One region of the Streptomyces sp. NPDC051976 genome, then DNA from elsewhere that is predicted to be linked to it. Evidence: riboswitches for the same ligand, from Rfam matches in the RefSeq annotation. Region 1 holds a riboswitch; each other region holds the start of a gene.

Region 1 (9,871 bases):
GGATTGACCCAGGCGCCCGGGGCGTGGATCAACGCGGAGACGTCGGCGGGCAGTTGGGCGGAGGCGACCTCGGCGAGGGAGACGCCTTCGAGGATCTCGCGCACGTGGGAGCGCAGCGCGATCCACAGGGGGAGCAGTGACTCGGCGGGGCCGGTGTAGGACAGCTCCGGCGGGCGGACTCCTCGTACCGAGACCAGCGGTCCGTCCACGGTGCGGATCACGTCGGCGACGGTGATGTCCCCGGCGGGCCTGGCCAGCCGGTAGCCACCGTTGGCGCCGCGCTGGCTCAGGACGAGACCGCCACGGCGCAGATCGTTCAGGATGCTCTCCAGGAACTTGTGCGGGATGTCCTGGGCATCGGCGATGGCCTCGGCCTTCAGCGGCCCGTCGTCGTGTGCCGCGGCGAGCTGCAGCGCGGCTCGTACCGCGTAGTCCGCCCTGGCTGAGATCCGCATGTGCGCATTATTCCCTAGTGCGTCGGTCGGGTGTTTCGCTGCCCGGCGGCTGTCCACGCTCTCAGAACGGCAGGACGAACGGCGGGTGCGCGTCGTTGAGGAAGTAGTCCCCGACCTCGCGCAGCCGGTGGGCGACGGGCTGGTGCAGTGCGTGGGTGCGGGCGTTGCGCCAGAAGCGGTCGAATCCCAGCCTGGACGACGCCGAGCGGACGCCGATGACATCGAGGGCGCGGGTGGTGGACTCGTGCGCGGCCCTGGAAGCGGCCGATTCGGCCATGGCCACCAGGGCCGAGGTCTGCGCGTACTCGTCGTACGTGACGTCCTCGCCGCGTGCCAGTGCCCCGTGAACGGCCTCCAGCGCCTGCTCGTTCAGTGCGGAGGCGGAGCGGGCGAGGATGGTGAGTTCTCCGTAGGCGCTCAGCAGCTCCGGGTCCTGGGAGGAGTCGGCGCGCCAGGCCGAGCGGCCCGCCCTGCTGTACTCACGGGCTTCGGCGAGGACTCCCTCGGCGATGCCGAGCAGGAGCTGGACGGAGAGCAGACGCCCGAGCGGCGACGTGAGCGCGGTACGGGGCGACAGGACGCCCTCGTCCGCGGACAGGGAGCCGAGCACGTCATCGGCGACGACGGGTACGGCGTCGAACTCCACGCTGCCGCCTGCCGCGAGCCGCTGGCCGAAGGTGCCGGCGTCGTCGTCGACGCGCACCCTGGGGTCGGCGGTGTCGACGACGACGGCGAAGGGCTCGCCGGTGTCGGCCCGTTGGGCCCGTACGAGGAGACGGTCGGCGACGAGGGCCCCGGTGGTGAAGCTCTGCCGACCGTCGAGCACATGGCCGCGGGCCGACCTGGCCAGTGTCAGCGGCAGTTCCTGGTCGGCGACACCACCGCCCCAACACCAGTCCGCCGCCGCGGACTTCCGCTCGATCCGGGCGGCGAGAGCGGGCACCGTGAGGAACCGCGCGCCGGACGACAGGAAGTAGTGACAGCCGAGCAGTTGCCCGATCGCGCCGTCGGCGGCGGCGATCTCCCGTACGACGGCGTAGGCCGTGGGCCAGTCCCCGCCGCCGCCACCGAGCTCAGCCGGTACGAGGAGCCTCAGCAGCCCCGCCTCCCGCAGCCGGGACACCTCGTCGACCGGGGCCTTGCCCGCCTGGTCCCTGGCCACCGCGTCCGTGGCCAGGTCGTCCGCCGTGTCGCGGGCCACCCGCAGCCAGTGCGCCCGGCCGGGACCGGCGGTCCGGTCGGAGGCGGGGTCGGAAGCCGGGACGGGTACGGACAGCGCCGTGGCAACGCCCATGGCGTGGGAACTCCTCAAGGTCGGCGGCGGGCATCGGGGTTGGGGCTCTCCTGCTGGTCGGGCACGTACTTGTAGCCCACCCGCCGTATGGTGACGATGCGGTGTCGGTACGACCCGAGCTTGCGGCGCAGCCGCGCCACGTGGACATCCACCGTGCGGCCGTCGCCGATGTGGTCGTAGCCCCAGATGTCGGCGATCAACTGCTCGCGTGAGTGCACGTGGTGGGGATGCCGTACGAGGTGGGCGAGCAGTTCGAACTCCAGGTAGGTGAGGTCGAGTTCGCGTCCGTCGACCTCGGCGACATGCCGCGCGGGATCGATGCGTACGCCATTGCCTCCGGCCTGTGGCGCGGGCGGGGTGTCCGCGTAGCCGACCGGTCGGATCCTTCGCCGCGGCACCTCCGCGGCGAAGAACTGCGCGGGGTCGGTGCCCTCGGGGACGAGCACGAGGTAGCCGATGAGGGGCGTGGTGCCGGGTTCCTCGGGGCCGCTGCGCGGGGCGTCGTCCAGGAGGCGGAGATGCCGCACGTCGGGCAGGAGTGCGTGCGGGACAGTGGTCTGAGCAGGGATTGCCGTGGTCATGGCGGTCGTCCTTCGCAGGTACGTCGGGCCATCAGGCGCGGTGGGACCGGCCGCCTGATCACCTGGGATGAGTCAGAAGCAGCGGAGTGACACGCGCGGGAAGTGAGTCGCGTGCCCTAGGCGCGACAGCAGGCGGCGCTGACGACGTGACCAAAGTCGACATGCCGACGACGTACGAGTCGTTGCTTGAAGGGCATGTGCATCATCCTGCGCACCCGAACGGCACCCCGTCAATGCTTTCCTAGTAAATCGATAGGAAATAAGGTGGCGGGGCGCCGTTCGGAGGCGTGCGGGGCGTCTCGTGGGCGAGCTGGACGGGTGTCCGCGTTCGCGGCCTCCAGGCTCTCAGGCCGCGTCGGCCCTGGTCCGGAAGGCGGGATGGTGGTCGCCCAAGCGGCGTACGTAGTCCCGGAGCCGGTGGTGCGAACCGAGGGCGCCGGCCGGGCCGAGATGGACGAGCGCCACCCACAGGTCCACGTCCGCGGCCGTCAGCTCATCGCCCAGCGCATACGGCTGCCCGGCGAGCCGGTTCTCCAGCAGGTCCAGCGCCGCCGCGCGCCCGGGGCCCTCGGCGTCCCGGGTGACCTCTCGGTCCAGCAGGTCACGCAGCGCGTCCACGTCCGCGGCGCGGGCCGGCGGGCGGAGCGCCGCGGGGCAGACCCCGTCGTCGCCGAACCGCAGGCCCGCCAGGTCGCGGAGGATGTCGCAGACCTGGTTGCTGACGACGCGTCCGGTCCACCGGTCGCACAGCGCGGGCGCGGTCAGCGGACCGTCGTAGTGGTACGCCGTGGCCTCGTACGCCCGGCGCAGTGCCGCGAACGCCTCGGGTGTCCCGGCGGGTCGCGGGGCCAGGACCGTGGTGGTGAGCGAGTCGTTCAGGCCGAGCAGGTCCACGCTGATGGACACGCGCAGCGAGCTCGGGCAGTTCTCCGTCAGGAACAACTGGTAGCGGTGCGGCGCCGGGTAGAAGCCGCCCGCCAGACCGACGCCGATACGGTTGTGGAAGCGGTGGGGGAGGGCGGACGGTGCGATCGCCGCGGGGCGATGGCCCGAGGTCGGCGAAATCTTGGTACAGGCGCTGGAGTTGTCTGTGCTGGAACAGTGCGCATGGCTGTCGGACATGACTCTCCCTTGGGGCGCGAGGAAGCCACTGCCGCCTTGTGGGCACCAGCGGCCGATGGGATGCGACTACGCTTCTGGCGCGGGTCCGGATCGTACGGACCGGTAGCGGATCAGTAAGCGCTGGAGACGCGCTGAAGATCGATGTGAAGGCGCCGCGTGAAGCCGTTCCAGGGCATTCCCACCAGTCCCACCTCCGGAGCTCGCGACACGCGAGACCACGCTTGCCCCGCCGCACCGGCAGGACCCGGTCGTCACCCGGGGCACCCCATCGCGGTGGAAGGGTTGCCTGTCAGCGGGCCGGGGCCGATGACCACAAGGGCGGGCGAACCCGCGCCGTGGGCGCTGACAATCGTGACCGTCCCCGTCAGTTTCGGCGCGGCCCGTGCGGCCGTCAAGAAGTTCGCGCACGCGGTCTCACCTGGTGGTCACGCGGGGAGATCACGCGTCGAGATCACCGTTGGACCGGCCTTCCGCGGTGAGGCGCATCGAAGCGGCCCGGTGTCGTGGACAGCCGTCTCCGCCCGGTGGACAATCTCCCTCGTGAGCCAGTATCAGGGTGAGGTTCCGCTCGCGCGGGCGTCCGACGCGGATCGCGACCACGTCCTGGAACTGCTGCGTACGGCAGCGGTTGAGGGACGGCTGTCGCACGAGACCTTCCTCTTCCGCATGGAGCGCGTGCTCGTCGCACGCGACCTGGCCCAACTGCGTTCCACGATCGCGGACCTGCCCGGGGCCGGGGCCGAGGCCGCTCCGCCGCCTGCCGCCCCGGCGTCCCCCGGCGGGTTGCGACGCTTCCTGCGCCGGGCGTCCGCCGCACCGACCCACCTCGCCCTCCGCATCCGCCGCCGCCACCGGATCCGCCACCTGCCCGTCCTCGCGCTGCCGCCGGCCGGCACACGCTCCCTGGTCATCGGACGCGCCTCCAGCAGCCATCTGCGGCTGTCCCACGAATCCGTCTCCCGCTCGCACGCCGTCCTCACCGCCGCCGTCGACGGCTGGTCCCTGTGCGACCTGAGTTCGCTGAACGGCACACGCGTGAACGGCCGGCGGCTGACCGGCCAGACGCCCGTCCGCCCCGGCGACTGGGTCACCTTCGGCAGGATGCACTTCCGGCTCGCCGCACCGTGACGGGGCGTCAAGGAGCTTGACGTAAGGGGTGGATGAAGCTCCGTGCTGCTCCGCTACACGGCACGGGCCCGCCGAAGGTGGTGGTGCGCGGCGCGCGGCTGTGGTTTCCTGGCCGCATGACGACCGTTCTCGTGACCCGCCGCCACGTGGACTACGTGCGTGTCACCAGCACGGGTTGTTGTTCCGTCGAGAGCTGACGCCCCGCTCCGGCCCCTGATCGTCCTTCCCCCGCGCGCCGCCGCATCGCGGCCGTGCGCTGCCTGCTTCGCCGTATCCCCGCATACCCCCGCATACCCCCGCTTGCCCCCGCACCCGGCGCACCCTCCTGCGCGCCGCCGTACCAGGGAGACCCATGAGCCAGCCCATCGACTCCGTCACCGCAGGTCATACGCCGGAGGAAGGCCCCGCCGGGCCGGACACCTCGGCGTGGTCGTTCGAGACCAAGCAGATCCATGCCGGTGCCGCGCCGGACCCGACCACCGGGGCGCGGGCGGTGCCGATCTACCAGACCACGTCGTTCGTGTTCCGCGACACCCAGCACGCCGCCGACCTGTTCTCGCTCGCCGAGCCGGGGAACATCTACACCCGTATCCACAACCCCACCCAGGACGTGTTCGAGCAGCGCGTCGCCGCGCTGGAGGGCGGCGTGGCGGCGGTGGCGCTCTCCTCGGGCCAGGCCGCGGAGACGCTGGCGCTGCTGACCCTGGCGTCCGCCGGCGACCACATCGTCTCCAGCACCTCCCTGTACGGGGGCACCTTCAACCTCTTCCGGCACACCCTGCCCAAGTTCGGCATCGAGGTCTCGTTCGTCGACGACCCGGACGACCTCGACGCCTGGCGGGCGGCGATCCGCCCGAACACCAAGGCGCTGTTCGCCGAGACCCTCGGCAATCCGCGCGGCAACGTCCTGGACGTCCGGGCCGTCGCCGACGTCGCCCATGAGGCGGGCGTGCCGCTGATCGTGGACAACACGGTGCCCACCCCTTATCTGCTGCGGCCGTTCGAGCACGGCGCCGACATCGTCGTCCACTCGGCGACCAAGTTCATCGGGGGCCACGGCACGACCATCGGTGGTGTCGTGGTCGACGGCGGCACGTTCGACTTCGGGCAACACGCCGACCGCTTCCCGGACTTCAACGAGCCCGACCCGAGCTACCACGGACTGCGCTACTGGCCCGCCCTCGGTCCCGGCGCCTTCGCGATCAAGCTCCGCGTCCAACTGCTGCGCGATCTCGGCCCCGCCATCGCCCCGCACTCGGCGTTCCTGCTGCTGCAGGGTGTCGAGACCCTCAGCCTGCGCATCGAGCGGCACTCGGCGAACGCCCAGGCGCTCGCCGAGTGGCTGGAGCAGCGCGACGAGGTCGCCGCCGTCCACTACCCGGGGCTGCCGTCCAACCGGTGGTACGAGGCCGGGCAGCGCTATCTGCCGCGCGGCGCCGGCGCCGTACTGGCCTTTGAACTGCGGGACGGGGTGGAGGCGGGCAAGCGCTTCGTGGACGCCGTGGAACTCTTCAGCCACCTCGCCAACATCGGCGACGTGCGCAGCCTCATCATCCATCCCGCGTCCACCACCCACAGCCAGCTGGACGAGGCGCAGTTGGCGGCCACCGGCACCTCCCCGGGCCTGGTGCGGCTGTCGGTCGGCATCGAGAACCTCGCCGACCTCAAGGCGGACCTGGAGGCGGGCTTCCGCGCGGCCAAGGGCGCGTCCTGAGCGCCGTACCCGCCACCGGCGTCCCTCTCCCGCCGGCCTCCGGGGCCTGGCGGGAGGGGGACGCTCCCGGCCGCCGTCAGTGGTACGTACGGGACAAGGTGCTGCCTTTGGAAGCGGGCGGGGAACTTCCCGGTGTGCGGCTGGCGTACGAGACCTGGGGGCGGCTCAACGCCGCACGCTCCAACGCGGTCCTGGTGCTGCACGCGCTCACCGGGGACAGCCACGCCGCCGGTACGGCCGGCCCGGGCCACCCGACACCCGGGTGGTGGGACGGCCTGATCGGGCCGGGCCGGGCCCTGGACACCGACCGCTGGTTCGTCGTGGCCCCCAACGTACTCGGCGGCTGCCAGGGCAGCACCGGCCCCTCCTCGCTTCGGCCGGACGGACGGCGCTGGGGCGGCAGCTTCCCGCAGCTGACGCAGCGCGACCAGGTCACCGCCGAGGCCGGGTTGGCGGACGCGCTCGGCATCGACCGCTGGGCCCTGGTGGCCGGCGGCTCCATGGGCGGCATGCGCGCCCTGGAGTGGGCCGTGTCGTACCCGGACCGCACCGACGCGCTGTTCCTGCTGGCCTCCACGGCCGCCGCCAGCGCCGAGCAGATCGCCTGGGCCACCATCCAACTGCACGCCATCCGCTCCGACCCGCACTGGAACGGCGGCGACTACCACGACGCCGCCCCCGCCCACGGTCCCCACACCGGCCTCGGCCTCGCCCGCCGACTCGCCCACGTCACCTACCGCAGCGAACCCGAACTCCACACCCGCTTCGGCCGCGCCCCCCAACCCGGCGAACACCCCTGGCACGGTGGCCGCTACCAGGTCGAGTCCTACCTCGACCACCACGCCACCAAGCTCGTCCACCGCTTCGACGCGGGCACCTACGTGACACTGACCGACGCCATGAACAGCCACGACATCGCCCGCACCCGCGGCGGCACCCGCCCCGCCCTCCGCCGCGTCACCGCCCGCACCCTGATCGCCGGAGTCGACTCCGACCGCCTCTACCCCCTCTCCCAGCAAGCCGAACTCGCGGCAGGCATCCCCGCCGCGGACCACGTACGCGTGATCCACTCCCCGCACGGCCACGACGGCTTCCTCCTCGAGACGCAGCAGGTCGCAGCGCTGATAGGGGAACTCCTCGGCCGGTGACCTCATGCGGGCCGCAGGTCAAGGCGCGGTGACGCTGTCGTTCGGCTCGAGGAGGTAGGTGCCCGTGGTGAGGCCGCGGAGGAGGGTGGCGGCGGTTGCCTCGGGGGTCAGGGGGGTGGAATCCAGTACGTGGGACTCGTAGACGCCCAGGTCGCTGAACTGGCCGTGCAGGGAGCGAATCGGCTCGGGGTCGGTCAAGGCGTTGTCGGTCCGGTTCGTTGCCCGTTGCAGTGTGGTGGGCTGGTCCGGCCGGAGGATGACGTAGGTCAGCGGCAGGGTCCTGGCTCGGCCGGCCTCGCGGAACAGGTCGATGAACCAGGGCCCGACGACGCCGTCGCAGATCACCTGGTAGCCGCCGTCGGCGTAGCCGAACGCCGCCGAGACCAGCACCCGCAGGACCACCTGGTTCTGCTGATGCGCTTCGGGCAGGTAGGGCGCGATCCAGCCCTGCTTGATGGAGTGCCAGAAGTCGTCGCTGTGCAGGTGGACGCTGGGAGCCAGGCGATCGGCCAGCAGATGGGCCACGGTGCTCTTGCCGGCTCCGGGCGGCCCGGTCAGGACGATCACCTGACCGCGGTGAGGGGACGTCCGGGAAGGAGGCGGCGGGTTCATGGCGCCACCTTGCCACGCTCGACCTCGCACCCTGTGGTGCGTTCCGCGGGAACACGCACCGCCCGGGGCCTGGCTTCCTGCTTCTCCGCAGGGCGGCCGTGGCAGGCTGGGGGTATGTGCGGTCGATACGCCTCCACCCGACGGCCCGAGGACATGGCCGGGCTCTTCCGCGCCGACGCGCCCCCTCCGGAGGAGGCGTTGCCGCCGTCGTGGAACGTGGCGCCGACCGACGACGTGTGGGCGGTGATCGAGCGGGTCGACCGGACGACGGGGGAGATCGAGCGGCGTCTGCGGGCGGCCCGGTGGGGTCTGGTGCCGTCCTGGGCGAAGGACCTGTCGATCGGCGCGAAGATGATCAACGCGCGGGTGGAGACGGTGCACGACAAGCCCGCGTACCGCCGGCCCTTCCTCAAGAGGCGGTGCCTGCTGCCCGCGGATGGCTTCTACGAGTGGCAGGCCGTCCCGGCCCGTGACGGGGCCAAGGCGTACAAGCAGCCGTACTTCATCCACCCCGAGGACCAGGCGCCGATGGCGTTCGCCGGTCTGTACGAGTTCTGGCGCGACCCGAAGGCGGCCGACGACGAAGCGGCCGTCTGGTGGACGACGTGCACGATCATCACCACCGAGGCCACCGACGCCGCCGGCCGGGTGCACCCGCGGATGCCGCTGACGATCGCCGAGCCGAACTTCGGCGCGTGGCTCGACCCCGCCCTGGAAGACCCCGACGAGATCCGGGCACTGCTCGCCGACCCCAGGGCCCGGCCGCTGGACGCCCGTGCGGTGACCACCGCCGTGAACAACGTCCGCAACAACGGCCCCCACCTCCTGGATGCGGCACCCCCCACGCAATCCGCAGGCTGAACCGCCGCGGTCGTGACCGCCGCAGCGATGAGTTTCGGGGTGAGCTCGCCTCTGTACAGGTATGAGCTCATCGCGCCGGTCACGGGCCACGCCGGTGGTCTCCGGAGCGGGTCGCCGTCTCGACGGCGTGAGCAACCGGAAAGAGAAGACCATGTTGCTGGAGAACAAGAACGTCGTCGTCTACGGGGCGGGCGGCGCGGTCGGGAGCGCGGTGGCCCGCGGTTTCGCCCGGGAAGGCGCCAGGGTGTTCCTGACCGCGCGGCATCTCGATGTCGTCGACACGGTCGCGAAGGAGATCTCCGCCGCCGGGGGAGCGGTCGAGACCGCCGTGGTGGACGCCGGGGACGAGACATCGGTGGCCGGGCACCTGGACGCGGTCGTCGCAGGTGCGGGCAGCGTCGACGTGTCGTTCAACGCCGTCGGCATCTCGCCCGTGGGGTTGCAGGGCATACCGTTCAGCGAACTGCCGGTCGAGGACTTCCTGCGCCCGGTCACCACGTACGCCCGGGCCCATTTCATCACCGCGAGATCCGCCGCACGGCACATGATCGCCCAGGGGGCGGGGGTGATCATGATGCACACACCCGAACCGGCCCGTATGCCGATGCCGCTGGTGGGCGGGATGAGCGTCGGATGGGCGGCGATGGAAGCGCTCAACCGCGCGCTGTCGGCCGAATGGGCCCAGCATGGTGTCCGCGCGATCTGCCTGCGGACGACCGGCATGGTCGAGACACCGGTCATCGACGTCGTGTACGGGCTGCACGCCGACGCGCTGGGGATCACCAAGGAGCAGTTCACCGCGCTGACGGGTGGCATGAGCCACCGCAAGCGCCCGACGACGCTGGCGGAACTCACGGAGGCGGCGGTGTTCCTCGCCTCCGACCGGGCATCCGGCATGACCGGCACCGTCGCCGACCTGACCGGCGGAGTCATCGTCGGCTGACCGGGTCACACCC
Region 2 (9,871 bases), on a different contig from region 1:
CTCACCGGCCTTGCTGAACAGCACCCGCACCCCGCGCGGCGGCGCAAGCAGCACCGGCATGTCCAGATCGGCGCCGTCGAAGACACAGGTGACCTCGGCACCGCTCTGCGCGGCCAGCGCGGCCAGGCCGCCGAGCAGCCGCAGCCGCTGCTTCTCCAACGGCATCGCCGGATAGCCGGTCTTGGTGACGTTGTAGCCGTCCACCACCAGATGCGCCTGCGGCAGCGCGAGCAACTGGTCGAGCAGCGCCGGGTCGGTGTCGGAGAGCGCCCGGGTGGCGATGTCGCGCGGGCTGAACGCCCCGGGCGCCACCGCGTCCACGGTGTCGGCCGGGCGCACACCCATGGTGTCCCGTGGCGGCAGGGCCAGTTCGCGGCGCAGCCCGGAGGCCGCGTCCAGCACGGTGTCCAGCAGCAGCCGCAGCCGTACGTCCTCGATACTGCGTCCCTCGCGGGCGGCCCTGCGGCCGGACTCCACGGCCGCCTCCGCCTCGGTGAGCCGGGTGCGCAGCCGCCGCGCCTCGCTCTCGGCGGCGGTCTTGTCGTGGGCGGCGGCGGTGCGGGTCTCGTCCAGTTCGGCCTGGATCTTGCGCTGCGCCGCCTCGGCGCGCTTGACGTCGCTCAGGGCGCTGCGCAGCTTGCGGTGCAGCGAGTCGCCCTCCTTGCGGACCGCGTCCAGTTCGGCGCGGGCGCGCTGCGCCTCGGCGCGGAGCTGGGAGTGCAGCCCGTCGACCTCCTCGCGCAGCCGGGCGAGCTCGCGCAGGGTCTCCTCGTCGGCCCGCTCGTCGTGCGCCCGCTGGGCCTCCTCGCCGGCGGTGGCGACCAGCTTGGCCCAGCCCGCGGGGCGCAGCAGATAGGCGGCCGCGGCCACGTCCAGCGGGTCGGCGGCGGGCGGCGGGGTGCCGCCGTCGAGCGCCCCGGTCAGCTCGGGCTGCGCCTCGCGCAGCCGGCCCGCGACCTTCTGCCGGAACGCCGCGTCCCCTTCGAGGGCGGCGGCCAGTGCGGTCGCCGCGTACTTCACACGTCTGGAGGGGGTGAAGCGGGCGTACGGGCGCAAGCTGACCGGCAGTTCCGGGTAGGTGAAGCTGCCGAACGCGTCGGCGGCGATGGCGACCACCCGGTGGCGTACCCCCTCGGGCAGCGGCCGGTCGAGCGCGGGCTCACCGCCGGGCCCGGGCACGCCGTCGCCCGCGACACGGTCGTCAGGAACGCCGTCGTCCGGCGCGCCTTCGCCCGGCGCGGCGGCACCCGCCTCGGCCCCGCTCGCCTCGGCCCGCGGAACGCCGCCGATACCGTCCACCAGTCACTCCCGTCCGGTTACACGGCGCCTCCCCGGCCCCCTTCGATCCTCCGGCCGCCGCCTCTTGTGTCCATTGTCCCCGTACGGGCGGTCAACCCTGCGCGGTGCCGTTCTCCGCGTCGGCGCCGGGCCGGTCGACCAGCTCGATCTGGTCCAGCGCGTTGCACCAGCGGCAGCGCACCGACTCGACCGTCTCGCTGAGCACCTCGGTCTCCTCGATCGACGGCGCGCCCGCGAGATCGAGGTGGACGTACTCCACGACCCGCGTCGAGCGGGTCACGTCGAAGCGGGTGAGATTGCCGCACAGCGTGCAGCGCCAGCGCGTGGTGTCGGTCGGCAGGGGAACCGGCATCGGGTCTGCACCTCTTCCTCGGGCATACGTGACGGGGGTTCCCCCAGCCGATGGCCGGCGGAGGGCGAAACGTCCCGGGTCACCCTACGGCCTCGGAGGTACGGCGCGCTGCGGCGAGGCGGCCTATGACCGTTACGCCCGGTCCGTCATCATCGGTCCATGGTCATCCCGGTGTACGACAAGAACCCCGTCCGCCGTCCACCGGTCGTGACATACGGGCTGATCGCCGTGTGCACCGTGGTCTTCCTGCTCGGCCCGCTCTCCGGCTTCAACACCTCGTACGGGACCGGCGAGCGGCTGCAGTGCGCGCAGTCGGGCTACTTCAACCACTGGGGCGTCATCCCGTACGAGTTGTTCCACGGGCAGCTCCCGCCCGACCGGCTCGGGCTGCCCTCCGGGTGCCCGGTGCCGGACGCCTTCACCAAGGTGCCGTTCGTCTCCGTGCTCACCGGGATGTTCCTGCACGGGAGCTGGCTGCACCTGATCGGCAACATGCTCTTCCTCTACGTCTTCGGCGACAACGTGGAGAACCGCATGGGCAGGGTCCGCTTCGCCGTCTTCTACCTGGTCGCGGGGTATCTGGCGACCTACGGTTTCGCGCTGGCCAACAGCGAGTCGGCGCAGACCCTGGTGGGCGCCTCCGGGGCGATCTCCGGGGCGCTGGGCGCGTACCTCTACCTCTATCCCCGGGCCCGCGTCACCAGCCTGTTCCCGTTCCTCTTCTTCATCCCACTGCGCTTCCCCGCCTGGGTGGTGCTCGGCTTCTGGTTCGTGCTGCAGTGGCTGGCCGCGCAGACCGCGCGCAACGGTCCCGGCGTCGCCTACCTCGCCCATGTGGTCGGCTTCGCCTTCGGGTTCCTCTGCGCCTGGGTGTGCTACCGGCCGCGTCGTAAGGTAGGGCTCGTATTCGGGTCGACCCAAGGAGACATCCAGCCGTGATCACCGCGATCGTGCTCATCAAGACGTCAGTCGACCGCATCCCCGAGATCGCCGAGTCGATCGCCGCGCTGGAGAACGTCAGCGAGGTCTACTCGGTGACCGGGACGTACGACCTCGTGGCGCTGGTGCGGGTGGCCCGGCACGACGACCTCGCGGACATCATCCCGGGCCGGATCAGCAAGATCCCCGGCGTCCAGGTCACCGACACCCATGTCGCCTTCCGCACCTACTCGCAGCACGACCTGGAAGCCGCCTTCGCCATCGGCCTCGACTCGTAGCGCCGCCGGCCCGCCCGCGGGCCGGCGTCAGCCGCGGTCGGGGACGCAGCGGCCGTCCTCGGTGCGGTACTTCCAGCGGGCGCCGTCGCGGACGAGCTCCCGCACGGCGCGCACGAAGCGCTCGATGTGCTCGTCGGGCGTCCCGGCGCCGAAGCTGACCCGGATGGCGTTCAGGGAGCGCTCGCCGGGCACCGCCTCGGGCGCCCCGCACTCGCCCGGCGCGTCCGGCTCGCCCCCGAGGAGGGTGCGGACCAGGGGGTGGGCGCAGAAGAGGCCGTCGCGGACCCCGATGCCGTACTCCGCGGAGAGCGCCGCGGCGAAGTGCGAGCTGTTCCAGCCCTGGACGACGAAGGACAGCACGCCCACCCGCGGCGCGTCCTCGCCGAAGAGCGAGAGCACCCGCACCTCGGGGACCTCCGCGAGGCCCTCCCGCAGCCGGGCCAGCAGCTGCTGCTCGCGGCTGACGAGCCGGTCGAACCCGGCCTCGGTGAGCGCCTTGCACGCGGCGGCGACCGCGTAGACGCCGATCACGTTGGGCGAGCCCGCCTCGTGCCGGGCGGCGGTGGTGTGCCACTCGACGTCGACCCCGCCGTCGGCCCGGCGGGCGACCTTGCGGCTCGCGCCGCCCCCGGCGAGGTACGGCTCCGCCTCGCGCAGCCAGTCGGCCCGCCCGGCCAGCACTCCGGAGCCGAAGGGGGCGTACAGCTTGTGGCCGGAGAAGGCGACCCAGTCGACGTCGAGCGCGGCGACGTCCACCGGGTGGTGCGGGGCGAGCTGCGCGGCGTCGAGCACGATCCGGGCGCCGTGCCGGTGCGCGGCGGCGGCCAGCTCCCGTACCGGCCACAGCTCGCCGGTGACGTTCGAGGCACCGGTGACGCAGACCAGCTTGGGGCCCTTGGGCGCGGCGTGCAGCGCCACGTCGAGCGCGGCGACCGCCTGCTCGGGGGTGCGCGGCGCCGCCAGGTAGGTGACCTCGGCGCCCTCGGCGCGCTCCCAGGGCAGCAGCGAGGCGTGGTGCTCGGTCTCGAAGACGAAGACCCGGGTGCCGGCGGGCAGCACGGCGGCCAGCAGGTTGAGCGAGTCGGTGGTCGACCGGGTGAAGACCACCTGGTCGTCCGCCCGGCAGCCGAGGAACGCGGCCACGGTCTCCCGGCTCTGCTCGAACAGGTCGGTGGAGAGCTGCGACAGGTACCCGGCGCCGCGGTGCACGCTGCCGTAGTACGGGGCGTACGCCGCCACGTCGTCCCAGACCCGCTGCAGCGCCGGGGCGCTGGCCGCGTAGTCGAGCGCGGCGTACGTCACCTCGCCGCCGGTCACCAGCGGCACGCGGACGTCATGCCCCAGAACGGGCAGCGGGGTACAAATCTCTCGGTCGGTGGCAGCGAAGGACACAGTCATGGCGAACTCCCGTAAAAGGCAGGCGACATCACCGCACGCCCGCGGCCGGAGGACACACCGGCGGATGCACGCGGGGCGGAGCGGGACGGATTTCGTCGAACGGATGCGTCGGACGCGCGGCAGAGCCCTGCGTCGACGTGATGGCGGTACGGCGGAACCGGGCCGACAGGCCCTATCGCATTCGCTTACGCATGAGAGAACTCCCCAAGTCCGGCTTGCCGAGAGCCTCGCTGCTCACGGCCTGGTCATCACCCGGGGCACCCCGCCTCGGACGGAGGGTTGCCGGACAGCGAGCCGGGGCCTTTGCGCTGTCACTCGTGACCTGCTCAGCATTCTGCCACAGGGCGGCGCACGCACAAGTCGCCGTCCATGGAGTGGACGGCGACTTGTGCGTGCGTACGTCCTGCTACGCGTTGCTCGCCGCGGCCCACCGCTCCAGCGCGGCGGCGGCCCGGCCCGAGTCGATCGACTCGGCCGCCCGGACCAGCCCGGCGGAGATCTGCTCCTCCAGCGAGCCGCTGGTCGGCGACAGCGCCACGAGCGCGGCCGCCGAGTTCAGCAGCACCGCGTCGCGTACCGGCCCGGTCTCGCCCGCGAGCACCCGCCGGGCGACCTGCGCGTTGTAGGCCGCGTCGGCGCCGCGCAGGGCCTCCACGGGCACCAGGCCGAGACCGACGTCGCGCGGGTCGAAGGGAGTCTGCTCGACCTTGCCGTCACGCACCACCCACACCTGGGAGGTGGCGGTGGTGGTCAGCTCGTCCAGACCGTCGTCGCCACGGAACACCAGGGCGGAGGAGCCGCGTTCGGCCAGCACCCCGGCCAGGATCGGCGCCATCCGAAGATCGGCGACACCGGTCGCCTGCGCCCGCACCCGGGCCGGATTGGTCAGCGGGCCGAGGAAGTTGAAGGTCGTCGCGACCCCCAGCTCGGCGCGCGCGGTCGCCACATGGCGCAGCGCCGGGTGGAACTTCACCGCGAAGCAGAAGGTGATCCCGGCCTCCTCCGCGACCTCGACGACCCGCTGCGGGGTGAGCTGGAGGTTGACCCCCAGGTGTTCGAGTACGTCGGAGGCGCCGCTGGCCGAGGACGCGGCCCGGTTGCCGTGCTTGACGACCTTGGCGCCGGTGCCCGCCACCACGATGGCCGACATCGTGGAGATGTTCACGGTCTTGGCCCGGTCGCCGCCGGTGCCGACGATGTCCACCGTCTTGCCCGGCACCTCGATGGTGTTGGCGTGCGCGTACATCGCCCGCACCATCCCGGAGACCTCCTCGACGGTCTCCCCCTTGGCCCGCAGCGCGACCGCGAACCCGGCGATCTGCACGTCGGTGGCCTCACCGCGCATGATCGTGTCCATCGCCCACCCGGTCTGCGCCGCGGTGAGGTCCCGTCCGGCCAGCAGGGTGCTGAGGACGTCGGGCCAGGAGGGGGCCGCCGGGCTGTTGCCGCCTGCCGGGGTCACAACGCTCATGGTCCACGCTCCTGGTGGTCGGGAAGGGTTCCGCGCGCTCAGCCTAGCGGCGGGCCGACCGTGCGGCGGCCGCTGCCCGCACTGCGGACGCCCCTGTCCCGCAACGCCTCCGGGCCGGCCCCGGCGCCCCCGAAGGGACACCGGGACCGGCCCGGAAGGTGGCGTTGCTCAGCACTGCTCAGCGGTGGTGCACCGTACGGCTAGTGGTGCCCGTGCCCGCTGGTGATCTCCTCGTACTCCTCGACGGTGGGCTTGGGGATCTGGCTGCTCTCCCCGTAGAACCCACGCGACAGCTTCGCCCGGAGCTTCTCGACCGGGTTGGCCTTGCGCTCGACACCGTTCTCGTCGACCTCGGGGCCGATCTCCAGCGGGGTCGGCTGGACGTGCGCGGTGAGGATGTGGCGCTGCTCCTGCGAGAGCGGCTCGTGCACCTCGATGAACTCGCCGTGCGGCAGCCGCTTGATGATGCCGGTCTCGCGACCGTGCAGCACCTTCTCGCGGTCCCGGAGCTGCAGGCCCAGGCAGATCCGCTTGGTCACGTAGAACGACGCGACCGGCAGCGTGAAGAAGCCGATGCGGACGAACCAGGTGATCACGTTGATCGACAGATGGAAGTGCGTGGCCCACAGGTCGTTGCCGCCACCGATCAGCAGCACGAAGTACATCGTCAGCCAGGCGACACCGAAGCCGGTGCGGACGGGGCGGTTGCGCGGGCGGTCCAGCAGGTGGTGCTCACGCTTGTCCCCGGTCACCCAGGACTCGATGAACGGGTAGACCGCGATCGCCGCGAGGACCAGCGGGAAGATCATCAGCGGTACGAACACACCCAGTGCCAGCGTGTGGCCGAAGCCTCTGATCTCCCATCCGGGCATCACACGGATCAGGCCCTCGGAGAAGCCCATGTACCAGTCGGGCTGGGCTCCGGTGGACACCTGGTCCGGCCGGTAGGGACCCATCGTCCAGATCGGGTTGATGGTGGCGACCGCGGCGAGCGCCGCGATCAGACCGAAGACCAGGAAGAAGAAGCCGCCCGCCTTCGCGGTGTACACCGGCAGCAGCGGCATGCCGACGACGTTCTTCTCGGTCTTGCCCGCACCCGGGAACTGGGTGTGCTTGTGGTAGAAGACCAGGATCAGGTGCGCGACCAGCAGACCGGCCATCAGGCCCGGCAGCAGCAGGATGTGCACCGAGTAGAAGCGCGGCACCAGGTCGTGACCGGGGAACTCGCCGCCGAACAGGAACATCGAGATGTACGTGCCCACGATCGGGGTGGCGAGCACCGCGCCCTCGGCGAACCGGATACCGGTGCCGGAGAGCAGGTCGTCGGGGAGCGAGTAACCGGTGAAGCCGGTGAACATGCCGAGGAACAGCAGCGTCCAGCCGAACAGCCAGTTGATCTCACGCGGCTTGCGGAAACCGCCGGTGAAGAACACGCGCATCATGTGCACGATCATCGCCGCGACGAAGATCAGCGCGGCCCAGTGGTGGATCTGCCGGATCAGCAGACCACCGCGCACCTCGAAGCTGATGTGCATGGTCGAGGCGTACGCCTCCGACATCCGCACACCCTGCAGCGGCACGTACGGGCCGTGGTAGACGACCTCGCTCATGCTGGGGTGGAAGAACAGCGTCAGATAGACACCCGTGAGGATGAGGATCGTGAAGCTGTACAGGCAGATCTCGCCCAGCATGAAGGACCAGTGGTCCGGGAAGATCTTGCGCAGGTTGGACTTGGCCAGCTTGTAGAGCCCGAGCCGGCTGTCGGTCCACTCCGCGACCCGCTGCCCCGCGGGTGCTTTGCCCCGGCGGACAGGGGCTTCGGTCGTTGTAGTCATCAGCGCTCCCAGAAGGCCGGACCGACGGGCACCGCGAAGTCGCCGAGGGCGACGAGGTTGCCCTCACCATTGACGCTGATCCGAAGCTGCGGCAGCGGGTGTCCCGCTGGGCCGAAGATCACCCGGGCACCGTCGGACAGGTCGAACGTCGACTGGTGGCACGGGCAGAGTACGTGGTGCGTCTGCTGCTCGTACAGGCTGATCGGACAGCCGACGTGAGTGCAGATCTTGGAGAAGGCGACGATGCCCTCGTGGGCCCAGTCGGCTTCCTGCTTGTCCTTGATGTCGTCCGGCTTGAGCCGCACGATCATCAGCGCCGCCTTGGCGATCTGCTCCTGGAAGTCCTCCTGCGACTCCTCCAGGCCCTCGGGCTTCGCGAAGGTGAGCGAACCCACCACGATGTCCTCGGGACGCAGCGGCTTGTTGGTGTTCATGTTGACCAGCGTCTTGCCCTTGGCCCACATGGTGTGACGGAGCTTGTCCTCCGGCAGCGGGCCGAGGTCGCGCAGGATCACCAGACCGGACAGCGGCACCAGGGTCAGCGCGCCGAGCATGGTGTTGCGGATCAGCTTGCGCCGTCCGAAGCCGCTCTCCTTCGCGCCCTGGATCCACTGCGCCTCGACGTTCGCGCGCAGTTCGTCGTCCGCGTCCGCACGGTGGCGTTCGTCGGCGATCTCCTCGTCGGACATCAGGGTGCGGGCCCAGTGGACCGCGCCCGCGCCGATGCCGAGCAGCGCCACGGCGAGCGTGAGGCCCAGCGAGAAGTTCAGCGCACTGACGTTGCCGAACGGGAAGATGAAGACGATCTTGTCGACCGGGAAGATCACGAAGCACGCGATGAACGCGATCGTGCCGAGCATCGACAGGGTGAACAGCCCCGCCACCACTCGCTCGGAGTGCTTCGCGGCCCGCTCGTCGATGTCCTGGCGGCGGTACTCGTGGGCAGGATGCCCGGGGTTGGCGAACGGGTCCTCGGTGACCGCTACTTCGCTCCCGTGAGCATGGTGCTCACTCGGCAGGTTCTCTGACACGTCTTTGTGAGATCCAGTCTCGCTCATGACTTCTTGGCCTTAGTCGTCCGGGCGGCGACCCAGGTCGCGATGCCCAGTAGCGTCCCGAGTCCGAAGACCCACGCGAACAGGCCCTCCGACACCGGGCCGATGCTGCCGAGGGAGAGACCACCGGGGCTCTCCGACTTGGCGCTGTCCACCTCGTGCAGGTACGCGATGATGTCAGCCTTGGTGTCCTGCGGCATCGTGGTGTCCGGGAAGGACGGCATGCTCTGCGGACCGGTCAGCATGGCCTCGTAGATGTGCTTGGGATCCACGCCTTCCAGGGTCGGCGCATACTTGCCATCCGTCAACGCCCCGCCCTTGCCAACGAAGTTGTGGCACTGGGAGCAGTTGGTACGGAACAGCTCGCCGCCCTTGGCGGAGTCCGCGCCGGCCGGACTGTACTGGTCCTTGGTGGGGATGGCGGGACCCGGGCCGAGCGACGCGATGTACGCGGCGAGCTGGTCGATCTCGGCCTGGCTGTAGATCACCTTCTTCTTCGGGATCTGCGCGCCGGGCTGCTGTGCGGGCATGCGGCCGGTGCCGACCTGGAAGTCCACGGCCGCGGCGCCGATGCCGACCAGGCTCGGGCCGTCGGAACTGCCCTGCCCGGACATACCGTGGCAGCTGGCGCAGCCGACCGAGTACAGCTTCTTGCCCTCGGTGATCGCGAGGGACTGAGCCGAATCGTCAGCCTGCGCCTTGGGCGCCGGCGCGAGCGCGGCGTACAGCCCCCCGGTGGCCGCGAGCGCGAAGAGTAGGACGACAAGCGCCGCCAGCGGGTGGCGCCGTCGTGCGGAGAGCTTTTTCACGGATTACCCCGGTGTCAGGATCTCTTGCGTCGATGCTTCTGGAATGTGTGTGTGGTGCGCGACCGACTACTTGATCAGGTAGATCGTGGCGAAGAGGCCGATCCACACGACATCGACGAAGTGCCAGTAGTAGGACACGACGATGGCAGCGGTGGCCTGCTGGTGGGTGAACCGCTTGGCCGCGTAGGTACGGCCGAGCACCAGCAGGAACGCGATCAGGCCGCCTGTCACGTGCAACCCGTGGAACCCGGTGGTCAGATAGAACACCGAGCCGTACGGGTCTGAGCTCAGCGAGATCCCGTCCTTCTTGACCAGGTTGGTGTACTCGAAGATCTGCCCGCCGATGAAGATCGCGCCCATCACGAAGGTCACGATGAACCACGACCGGAGCTTCTTCACATCACCACGCTCAGCGGCGAAGACGCCCATCTGGCA
Region 3 (9,871 bases), on a different contig from region 1:
GCCTGGCTCACGCGGCGCTCGCCCAACATCCTGCTCATCCCCGGCACCTCGTCCACCGCGCACCTGCGCGAGAACATCGCGGGCGCCGGGCTCGCCCTTACGGACGAGGACATGGCCGCGCTGGACAAGATCGGCCGCTGAGCCCGTACCGGCTAGTCGTCCAGGGCGTGGAGCTGGTCGAGGAACCAGCGGGCCGGGGGGAGGGCGGTGGCGGCGGCCGCGAGGCGCTTGGTGCGGTCGGCGCGATCGGAGGCGGGGAGGGTGAGGGCGGAGTGGAGGGCGGCGGCGGTCGCGCGGATGTCGTAGGGGTTGACGACGAAGGCGTCGTCGCCCAGCTCGGCGAAGGCGCCCGCCTCGCGGGACAGGACCAGGGCCACGCCGCGGTCGGAGACGACCGGCACCTCCTTGGCGACCAGGTTCATACCGTCCCGGATCGGGTTCACCAGCGCCACGTCCGCCAGGCGGTACGCGGCCAGCGAGCGGGCGAAGTCGTCGTCGACCTTCAGCAGCACCGGCTGCCAGTCGGCGGTGCCGTAGTCCGCGTTGATCGCCTCGGCCACCCGGCCGACCTCCGCGGTGTACTCGCGGTAGACCGCCAGATCCTGGCGCGAGGGGTACGCGAAGGCGACATGCACCACGCGCCCGCGCCATTCCGGGTGCTCGTCCAGGAGCTGCCGGTACGCGAGCAGGCCGCGCACGATGTTCTTGGACAGCTCGGTGCGGTCGACCCGGACGATCAGCTTCCGCTCGGCGCCGGTCTCGGCCCGCAGCGTGGCGATCCGGTCCGCCACGTCGGAGCGGTGCGCGCGCTCGCGCAGGAAGTCCGGGTCGGCGCCCAGGCCGTGCACGCCCAGCCGTGTCGTACGGCCGCGGTAGGTGACCGCGTGCCCGTCCTCCGACAGCTCGGCGCCGAGCACCGCGACACAGCACGCGGCGAAGGCGTCGGCCCAGCGGCGGGTGAGGAACGCGGCGCGGTCCGCGCCGAGGATGCCCTCCAGCACCTGCGCGGCGACGTCGTCGGGCAGCATCCGGTAGTAGTCCGGCGGCGCCCACGGGGTGTGCGTGAAGTGGCCGATCCGCAGGTCGGGGCGGCGCTCGCGGAGCAGCGCCGGGACCAGGGACAGGTGGTAGTCCTGCACCAGCACGTGCGCGCCCTCGGCGGCCTCCTCGGCCAGCGCGTCCGCGAAGGCCGTGTTGTACGCCTCGAAGGACGCCCACTGGGCGCGGAAGTCCTCGTCGAAGACGGGTTCCAGCGGGGTCTGGTAGAGCAGGTGGTGCACGAACCACAGCACCGAGTTCGCGATGCCGTTGTACGCCGCCTCGAACACGTCCGGCGCGATCGCGATCATCCGCGAGCCGGGCTCGGCCACGCCCTGCCGCACCGCCTCCCGGTCACCGTCGCTCAGGGCCGCGCACACCCACACCGCGCCCGCGTCGTCCCCGATCGCGCTCAGCCCCGACACCAGGCCGCCCCCGCCGCGTCTGCTGCGCAGGGCTCCCGTCTCGTCCACGCTGTACGTCACCGGGCCTCGGTTCGACGCGACCAAAATCCGCGCACCGGCGCTCTTCACCATGCGGCGAGCCTAGCCCCCCGGGCTCCCCCTCAAACGTCCCCGGCCGCGCCGCGTGTGGCGCACGGTGCGCCCGTGACGCGCCCGGCTGCGCCGGAGTGCCCCGATAGGGGCGCGGGGAAGCGCGCTGCGCTGGCGGAGGCCCAGGCACCGGACGTGCCCCGTCAGGGGCGCGGGGAACTGCGCGACCAGCCCATGACCGGGCTGCAGGTCACCACCGGCCCCAATGGGGCAGACGCGTTGTTTTCGGACCACCGGCCGGTGGGGGCGGGCCGCGCAGTTCCCCGCGCCCCTTCGGGGCACTACGCGGCGTGGCGGGCCACGTATTCGTGGATGTCGAGCATGGGGGGACGTTCGTCGGTGTCGACCGGGTGGGTGTGGGGGGCGAAGCCGCGGTCGGTGAGGTGGAACTGGGTGAGGCGGGGACGGACGAGGTGGGCGCGGGAGAGCCGCTGCTGGGCGGTGCGGTAGATGGCGGCAGCCATACGGCCAAGGGCCTGCCCGTCCTGGTGCCGGTGGTGGCGGACGCCCACGTCCACCTGGGCGAGCGCGTCGAGCCCGACCAGCCCGAGGGAGTCGATGAGCATCGCCAGCTCGACCCCGTAGCCCACGGGGAAGGACAGCCGTTCCAGAAGCGTGCGGCGCGCCGCATACTCGCCGCCGAGCGGCTGCACGAAGCCCGCCAGCCGCGGCCAGTGCAGATTCAGCAGCGGCCGGGCGACCAGCTCGGTGACCCGCCCGCCCCCGTGCGGCACGACCGCCCCGTCCGTCTCCAGCGGCCGGTCGTACATCGCCTTGACGAGCTGCAGGCCGGGATCGGTGAGCAGCGGCCCGACGATCCCCGACACGAAGCGCGAGTCGAACTCGCGCAGATCCGCGTCGATGAAACAGATGATCTCGCCGCTGGTCACCAGCAGTGACCGCCAGAGCACCTCACCCTTGCCCGGCACGGCCGGCAGCCGCGGCAGGATCTCGTCCCGCCGCACCACCCGGGCCCCGGCGTCCGCCGCCACCCCCGCCGTACGGTCGAGGGAGCCGGAGTCGACCACGATCAGCTCGTCGACGAGCGGCACCTCGGCGGTCATGAGGTCGCGGCGGATGGCGGTGACGATCTCGCCGACCGTCTCCTCCTCGTCCAGCGCGGGCAGCACGACGCTGACGGTGCCCTGCGCCCCCGCCGCCCGCTTGGCCGCGAGCAGCGCGTCCAGCGGCCGGTCGGCCGCGGTCCAGGACCGCTCGGCCAGCCACCGTTCCACCTCGTCCAGCACGTGCGGGTCTCCCTCTCGGCCTGGTGTTGTATCCATCTCGCGGTTCGGACGACTATCTCAACTGTCACGCTCGTCGGTTACAGTCTTGAACAACGCGTAAGAGCCCGGCATGCCGGGGTCGCCACGCGCACAAACGCCCGGATGCGTCATCCGGTGCCATACCGCTCATCCAGAGGGGCAGAGGGAACGGCCCGTTGAAGCCCCGGCAACCCTCCCGCCGACCGCGAGGTCACACGGTGGGGAAGGTGCCAATTCCGTCTTGTGGCGATGTCCGTCACAAGGAAGATGAGGAGAAAGGGCCTCGCCATCATGGCTGTGCAGACCGTCGCCGCCGACACCACCACCCCCTTCGGACCCGCCGCGGCGCTCTCGTGCCGCGAGTGCGGCACCCGCTTCCCGCTGAGCCCGATCTTCGCGTGCCAGGAGTGTTTCGGCCCGCTCGAAGTCGCCTACGACCTGCCGCTCGGTGACCCGGAGTCGCTGCGCAAGCGGATCGAGGCCGGGCCCACCAACATCTGGCGGTACGCGCCGCTGCTGCCGGTGCCCGCCGACGTCGCCGACAAGCCCAATCTGAACCCCGGATGGACCAAGCTCGTCAAGGCCGACAACCTGGCCCGTGAGCTGGGCATCACCGGTGGCCTGCACATCAAGGACGACTCCGGCAACCCGACGCACTCCTTCAAGGACCGCGTGGTGGCCATCGCACTGGAGGCCGCCCGCACCTTCGGCCTCACCACCTTGTCCTGCTCCTCCACCGGCAACCTGGCCGGCGCGGTCGGCGCCGCCGCCGCCCGCGCGGGCTTCCGCTCCTGCGTGTTCATCCCGCACGACCTGGAGGCGGGCAAGGTCGTCATGGCCGCGGTCTACGGCGGCGAGCTGGTCGGCATCGAGGGCTCGTACGACGACGTGAACCGCTTCTGCTCCGAGCTGATCGGCGACCCGATCGGCGAGGGCTGGGGCTTTGTGAACGTGAACCTGCGCCCGTACTACGGCGAGGGGTCCAAGACGCTGGCGTACGAGATCTGCGAGCAGCTCGGCTGGCGGCTGCCGGACAACCTGGTCGTCCCGATCGCCTCCGGCTCCCAGCTCACCAAGATCGACAAGGGCCTGCAGGAGCTGATCAAGCTCGGCCTGGTCGAGGACAAGCCGTACAAGATCTACGGGGCCCAGGCCGAGGGCTGCTCGCCGGTGTCGGTGGCGTACAAGGCCGGTCACGACGTCGTACGCCCGGTGAAGCCGGACACGATCGCCAAGTCGCTGGCGATCGGCAACCCCGCCGACGGGCCGTACGTGCTGGACATCGCGCGGCGCACCGGCGGAGCCGTCGAGGACGTGAACGACGAGCAGATCGTGGACGCCATCAAGCTGCTCGCCCGCACCGAGGGCATCTTCGCCGAGACCGCGGGCGGGGTGACGGTGGGCGTGCTGAAGAAGCTCATCGAGACCGGGCAGCTCGACCCGGCCGCCGAGACCGTCGTGCTGAACACCGGCGACGGACTGAAGACCCTGGACGCGGTGGCGCCCACCACCGGGCCGACCGCGACCATCCGCCCCACCCTTGCCGCGTTCCGAGAGGCTGGCCTCGCATGAGTGCTTCTGTTCGTATCCCCACCATTCTCCGTACCTACACCGGCGGCCAGGCGGAGGTTCCGGCCGACGGGGCGACGCTTGCCGAGGTCATCGAGTCGCTGGAGAAGAATCACGCGGGCATTTCCGGGCGGGTTCTCGACGACACCGGAAAACTCCGTCGTTTCGTGAACGTTTATGTCAACGACGACGATGTCCGTTTTTCCGAAGGACTTGACACGGCCGTTCCGGACGGCGCGAGCGTGTCGATCATTCCGGCGGTCGCGGGCGGCTGAGTACGGCCGTTGAAGGAGTCTTCACGGTGCGCTGAAGACGTACGGAAGGCGTACTGAAGGCGTCACGGTTACCGGCAGTCACCAGAACCGAAATGTGCCCCGTTCACCCTTTGCGGTGGATGGGGCACCGGTCTGTCCGGGCTCCGTCGGGGGTCGCAACGGGCCTACGCGGGGCGGTAGTTGAAAACTTGTACAGTTGCCGGGGGCAAGTTGCCACCCCTGTGGTTGGTGCGGCGATTTATCGCCAAATTCACGTGACGAATGTCCTGAAGGTGCTGTATGTCCGGTCCGAGATGCCCCGTCATAAGCACCTTTCCTGTGGTATTTCGGATCGATCACGCCAGGAATTCTCGTCCAATTGACCTGTTGCACTGGGCATCCGTGCAGATACATTCAGCCGCGGTCGACGCGTTCCGGCGCACACCCCCCAGGGGTCTCCTTGCCACCGGTAAGGGGTCCAACGGCGGGTGAGGTCTGACCCGGACCCGCGGAGTGCGGGGCCGCGATAGGGCCAGTAATAGGGGAGTTAGGAATGGCTCAGGGCACCGTCAAGTGGTTCAACGCGGAGAAGGGCTACGGCTTCATCGCGGTCGACGGTGGTGCGGATGTTTTCGTCCACTACAGCGCGATCCAGATGGACGGTTACCGCACCCTCGAAGAAGGCCAGCGAGTCGAGTTCGAGATCTCGCAGGGTCAGAAGGGGCCGCAGGCGGACATGGTCCGGCTGGCCGGCTGACAGCTCCGGCGCGTTCGGCCACCGACGCGACGCACTCACGCCGAAGGGTCCGTACCTCAGCCGAGGTGCGGGCCCTTCGTGCGTCCCGGACGTCCCGGTGCGTCACGCGGCGGGCACGGCGAGTGCCGGGCAGGGGCCTGGAGTTATCCACAGGCGCTTGCACTCGATGGGGTCGAGTGCTAATCATTGGCGTTAGCACTCTACGAGTGAGAGTGACAGAAGGACTGGGTCGGTGAGGCCCGCTCGGCCGTCGGAAAGGAACCGGCGACCAGGCTGGCCGTCCGTCGCGGGCGCCACGCGGTCCGGAGCAATCCACCCCTCCCCCGCTACCGCGGTGCGGGGGGACCCCCAGGGAGGACCACTTCACATGGCAAAGATCATCGCGTTCGACGAGGAGGCTCGGCGCGGCCTTGAGCGCGGGATGAACCAGCTCGCCGACGCCGTCAAGGTCACCCTTGGTCCCAAGGGCCGGAACGTCGTCCTTGAGAAGAAGTGGGGCGCCCCCACGATCACCAACGATGGTGTGTCCATCGCCAAGGAGATCGAGCTGGAGGACCCGTACGAGAAGATCGGCGCCGAGCTGGTCAAGGAAGTCGCGAAGAAGACCGACGACGTCGCCGGTGACGGCACGACGACCGCGACCGTCCTCGCCCAGGCCCTGGTCAAGGAAGGCCTGCGCAACGTAGCGGCCGGCGCCAACCCGATGGCCCTCAAGCGCGGCATCGAGAAGGCCGTCGAGGCCGTCTCCGCCGCCCTGCTGGAGCAGGCCAAGGACGTGGAGACCAAGGAGCAGATCGCTTCGACCGCCTCCATCTCCGCCGCCGACACCCAGATCGGCGAGCTGATCGCCGAGGCCATGGACAAGGTCGGCAAGGAAGGCGTCATCACCGTCGAGGAGTCGCAGACCTTCGGGCTCGAGCTCGAGCTCACCGAGGGCATGCGCTTCGACAAGGGCTTCATCTCCGCCTACTTCGCCACCGACCTGGAGCGGATGGAGGCGTCGCTCGACGACCCGTACATCCTGATCGTCAACTCCAAGGTCTCCTCGGTGAAGGACCTGCTCCCGCTGCTGGAGAAGGTCATGCAGTCCGGCAAGGCGCTGCTGATCATCGCCGAGGACGTCGAGGGCGAGGCGCTGTCGACCCTGGTCGTCAACAAGATCCGCGGCACCTTCAAGTCCGTCGCCGTCAAGGCCCCGGGCTTCGGTGACCGCCGCAAGGCCATGCTCGGCGACATCGCCATCCTCACCGGTGGCACGGTCATCTCCGAGGAGGTCGGCCTCAAGCTGGAGAACGCGGGCCTGGACCTGCTCGGCCGCGCCCGCAAGGTCGTCATCACCAAGGACGAGACCACCATCGTCGACGGTGCCGGTGACACCGACCAGGTCGCCGGCCGGGTCAACCAGATCCGCGCCGAGATCGACAACAGCGACTCGGACTACGACCGCGAGAAGCTCCAGGAGCGCCTGGCGAAGCTCGCGGGCGGCGTGGCCGTCATCAAGGCCGGTGCCGCGACCGAGGTCGAGCTGAAGGAGCGCAAGCACCGCATCGAGGACGCGGTGCGCAACGCGAAGGCCGCCGTCGAGGAGGGCATCGTCGCCGGTGGTGGCGTGGCCCTGCTGCAGGCCACCGCGGTGTTCGAGAAGCTCGAGCTCGAGGGTGACGAGGCGACCGGTGCCAACGCGGTCAAGCTCGCGCTGGAGGCCCCGCTCAAGCAGATCGCCGTCAACGGTGGTCTCGAGGGTGGCGTCATCGTCGAGAAGGTGCGCAACCTGCCGATCGGGCACGGTCTGAACGCCGCGACGGGTGAGTACGTGGACATGATCGCCGAGGGCATCATCGACCCGGCGAAGGTCACGCGTTCCGCGCTGCAGAACGCGGCGTCCATCGCCGCGCTCTTCCTCACCACCGAGGCCGTCATCGCCGACAAGCCGGAGAAGGCCGCTGCCGGCGGCGCCCCCGGTGGCATGCCGGGCGGTGACATGGACTTCTGATCTGGCGATCAGAAGCCCACTGGCTGCACCACAGCGGTGCTCTCCTCCCTCCGGAGGGGGGCACCGCTGTGTTTTCCCCACCCGCCCGCCCTTTGTCCTCAAGCGCCGGACGGGCTGAAAGATGCTTCTGGAGGGGCGCTGCCTCGGGCCTTGTCCTCAAGCGCCGGACGGGCTGGGTTTTGCTTCTGGACGGCTAGCCGCGGGCGGTGTTGAGGGCGGTGCGGAGGTGGCCGTTGGAGGCGGTGAGGAGGCGGGTGGCGGTGGGGGCGTCGATGTGGGCGAGGAGGGTGAGGATGGCGGGCTTGACCTCGCCGTCGGTGGCGCGGAGGGCGGCCTCGATGGCGGCGTCGCCCGCGCCGGTGGCGAGGGCGACGATACGGCGGGAGCGGGCCCGCAGCTTCTCGTTGGAGGCGCGGACGTCGACCATGAGGTTCCCGTAGGTCTTGCCGAGCCGGATCATGGTGATGGTCGAGAGCATGTTGAGGACGAGCTTCTGGGCGGTGCCCGCCTTGAGCCGGGTGGACCCGGCGACGAGCTCCGGCCCGACGACGACCTCGATCCCGTGGTCGGCGGACGCCGCCAGCGGGGAGTTGGCGTTGCAGGAGAGCCCGACGGTGAGCGCCCCGGCGGCCCGCGCGTGCTCGACGGCGCCGACGGCGTAGGGGGTCCGGCCGGAGGCGGAGATGCCGACAACGCTGTCGGCGTCCGTCAGGCCCAGCTCGTCGAGATCCGCCGCGGCCAGCTCCTTGCTGTCCTCGGCACCCTCGATCGAGGTGATCATCGCCGTGGGCCCGCCCGCGATGAGCCCGATGACCTCCTTGCCCGGAGTGGTGTTGAAGGTCGGCGGGCACTCGCTCGCGTCGAGTACGCCGAGCCGCCCGGCCGTACCGGCGCCCGCGTAGATCAGCCGCCCGCCGCGCGCCATCCGGGCGGCGATCCCGTCGATGGCGGCGGCGATCACGGGCAGCTGCCCGGCGACGGCGGTCGGCACGGTGACGTCCTCACCGTTCATCGTCCGCGCGATCTCCAGGGTCGGCATCCGGTCGATCTCGGCGAGCTCGGGCCGGATCGCCTCGGTGGTGAGGGTCTCCAGCTCGCGGCGCAGCTCGGTGTAGTGCGACATATGCGGCTCGTTCATCCTTCTACTGTGAGCGGGGGGATGGGCGGTACGGGTCAGACGCGGCCGGTACGCGGCCGATGCCGATGGGCGAGTGCTTCGTACGAGGCGGACAGCGCCGGGGCCGCGTTCTCGTAGGTGCGTTGCGCCACGCCGATGAACAGGCAGTCGACGACGAGCAGTTGACTCGTACGGCTGGACATGGCGGCGGGCCGCAGCTCGCTCTCCCGGGACGTCGAGGTGGTCAGCACGAGGTCGGCGTACTGGGTGACCGCGCCGTCCGGGCGGCCGGTGATGGCGATGGTGGTCGCGCCGCGGTCGAAGGCGGCCCGCAGCGGCTCGATGACGTCGTGCGTGGAGCCGGAGTGGGTGATGGCCAGCGCCACGTCGCCGGGGCGCAGCTGCACGGCGTTGGTGACGGCCAGGTGGGGGTCGGCGTGGGCGTGCGCGATCAGCCCGATCCGCAGCAGCTTCTGGGCCAGGTCCTGGGCGACCAGGCCCGAGGCGGCTATCCCGTAGACGTCGGTCCTGCGGGCGGCGGCCAACGCCAGGACCGCGGCCTCCAGTTGGACCATGTCGAGCTGCGCCGCGGTGTCCGCGAGGGTCTGCTGCTCCTCCAGGGCGAGCTTGGTGACCACGTCCGCGAGCGGGTCGTCGACGGCGATGTCGGCGGTGACGGCCGGTGGCGCTCCCGCGGCCTGCTGGGCGGCGAGCGCGGCCAGCGCGAGCCGCAGGTCGCGGTAGCCGGGGTAGCCGAGCAGCCGGGCGGTGCGGACCACCGTCGCCTCGCTGGTCCCGGTGTGCACGGCGAGTGCGGTGACGGTGAGGTGGGAGCAGCCGGCGGGATCGCCCGCGACGGCCTCCGCGACCCGCTGCATCGAGCGGGTCATCGAGGGGCCGAGCGTGCGGACCTTGGCCGCGAGGGCCCCCGGGTCCGGGGGCGTGACGGGGATGACGGGCGCGCCGGGCACGCCGCGGAGGGCGCGGGCGCTCAGGGGGAAAGTTTCCTTCACGCTATAGGTCACCCTGTGAAAGGTATTTTCATGCACGGTCCTCGTCAAGGCCGCCGACAGCGGCTCACCGCCGGCTGCGGCACCCTGGGCGCCCGGGAATGACCTAGCTGCTCGCCGCAGGCGGGTGCTTACGGCGGCGCAGGCCCGCGCGGGTCAGACGGTCGACGAGTTCCTTGCTGCCGATCTCGATCGCACCGAGGGCGACCGCCTTGCGGTAGCTGGTCGAGGGGATGTCGTAGTGGTCGCGCTCGAAGGCGCGGGCCGGGGCGCCGAGGCGGGCGGCGAAGGCGTGCAGCTCCTCGTACGAGACA

The links. A riboswitch is a leader RNA that binds a small molecule or an ion and turns the genes downstream of it on or off. The one in region 1 is predicted to bind S-adenosylmethionine.
Region 2: linked by a shared signal. The riboswitch ahead of AB0M29_RS32960 (aminotransferase class V-fold PLP-dependent enzyme) and the one ahead of AB0M29_RS18285 (putative leader peptide) in region 1 are both predicted to bind S-adenosylmethionine.
Region 3: linked by a shared signal. The riboswitch ahead of thrC (threonine synthase) and the one ahead of AB0M29_RS18285 (putative leader peptide) in region 1 are both predicted to bind S-adenosylmethionine.

The regions. Positions count from the first base shown of each region.
Region 1 covers NZ_JBFAXL010000016.1:28,223-38,093, forward strand. Annotated here, with positions in the region: gene AB0M29_RS18265 (Rrf2 family transcriptional regulator) at 1-455, opposite strand, end outside; gene AB0M29_RS18270 (acyl-CoA dehydrogenase family protein) at 517-1,749, opposite strand; gene AB0M29_RS18275 (winged helix-turn-helix domain-containing protein) at 1,764-2,330, opposite strand; gene AB0M29_RS18280 (glutathione S-transferase C-terminal domain-containing protein) at 2,676-3,452, opposite strand; gene AB0M29_RS18285 (putative leader peptide) at 3,563-3,628, opposite strand; SAM riboswitch class IV at 3,665-3,809, opposite strand; gene AB0M29_RS18290 (DUF1707 and FHA domain-containing protein) at 3,993-4,580, shown strand; gene AB0M29_RS18295 (bifunctional o-acetylhomoserine/o-acetylserine sulfhydrylase) at 4,933-6,294, shown strand; gene AB0M29_RS18300 (homoserine O-acetyltransferase) at 6,291-7,442, shown strand; gene AB0M29_RS18305 (AAA family ATPase) at 7,461-8,009, opposite strand; gene AB0M29_RS18310 (SOS response-associated peptidase) at 8,169-8,915, shown strand; gene AB0M29_RS18315 (SDR family oxidoreductase) at 9,067-9,858, shown strand.
Region 2 covers NZ_JBFAXL010000045.1:10,443-20,313, reverse strand. Annotated here, with positions in the region: gene AB0M29_RS32980 (NYN domain-containing protein) at 1-1,179, opposite strand, end outside; gene AB0M29_RS32975 (hypothetical protein) at 1,391-1,651, opposite strand; gene AB0M29_RS32970 (rhomboid family intramembrane serine protease) at 1,811-2,590, shown strand; gene AB0M29_RS32965 (Lrp/AsnC ligand binding domain-containing protein) at 2,587-2,868, shown strand; gene AB0M29_RS32960 (aminotransferase class V-fold PLP-dependent enzyme) at 2,896-4,266, opposite strand; SAM riboswitch class IV at 4,473-4,589, opposite strand; gene trpD (anthranilate phosphoribosyltransferase) at 4,673-5,737, opposite strand; gene AB0M29_RS32950 (cytochrome bc complex cytochrome b subunit) at 5,938-7,572, opposite strand; gene AB0M29_RS32945 (Rieske 2Fe-2S domain-containing protein) at 7,572-8,630, opposite strand; gene AB0M29_RS32940 (c-type cytochrome) at 8,627-9,436, opposite strand; gene AB0M29_RS32935 (heme-copper oxidase subunit III) at 9,503-9,871, opposite strand, start outside.
Region 3 covers NZ_JBFAXL010000049.1:13,443-23,313, forward strand. Annotated here, with positions in the region: gene AB0M29_RS34295 (aldo/keto reductase family oxidoreductase) at 1-141, shown strand, start outside; gene AB0M29_RS34300 (trehalose-6-phosphate synthase) at 153-1,574, opposite strand; gene AB0M29_RS34305 (glucosyl-3-phosphoglycerate synthase) at 1,874-2,839, opposite strand; SAM riboswitch class I at 3,002-3,131, shown strand; gene thrC (threonine synthase) at 3,149-4,429, shown strand; gene AB0M29_RS34315 (ubiquitin-like small modifier protein 1) at 4,426-4,701, shown strand; gene AB0M29_RS34320 (cold-shock protein) at 5,234-5,437, shown strand; gene groL (chaperonin GroEL) at 5,805-7,430, shown strand; gene murQ (N-acetylmuramic acid 6-phosphate etherase) at 7,624-8,568, opposite strand; gene AB0M29_RS34335 (MurR/RpiR family transcriptional regulator) at 8,604-9,518, opposite strand; gene AB0M29_RS34340 (DUF4031 domain-containing protein) at 9,664-9,871, opposite strand, start outside.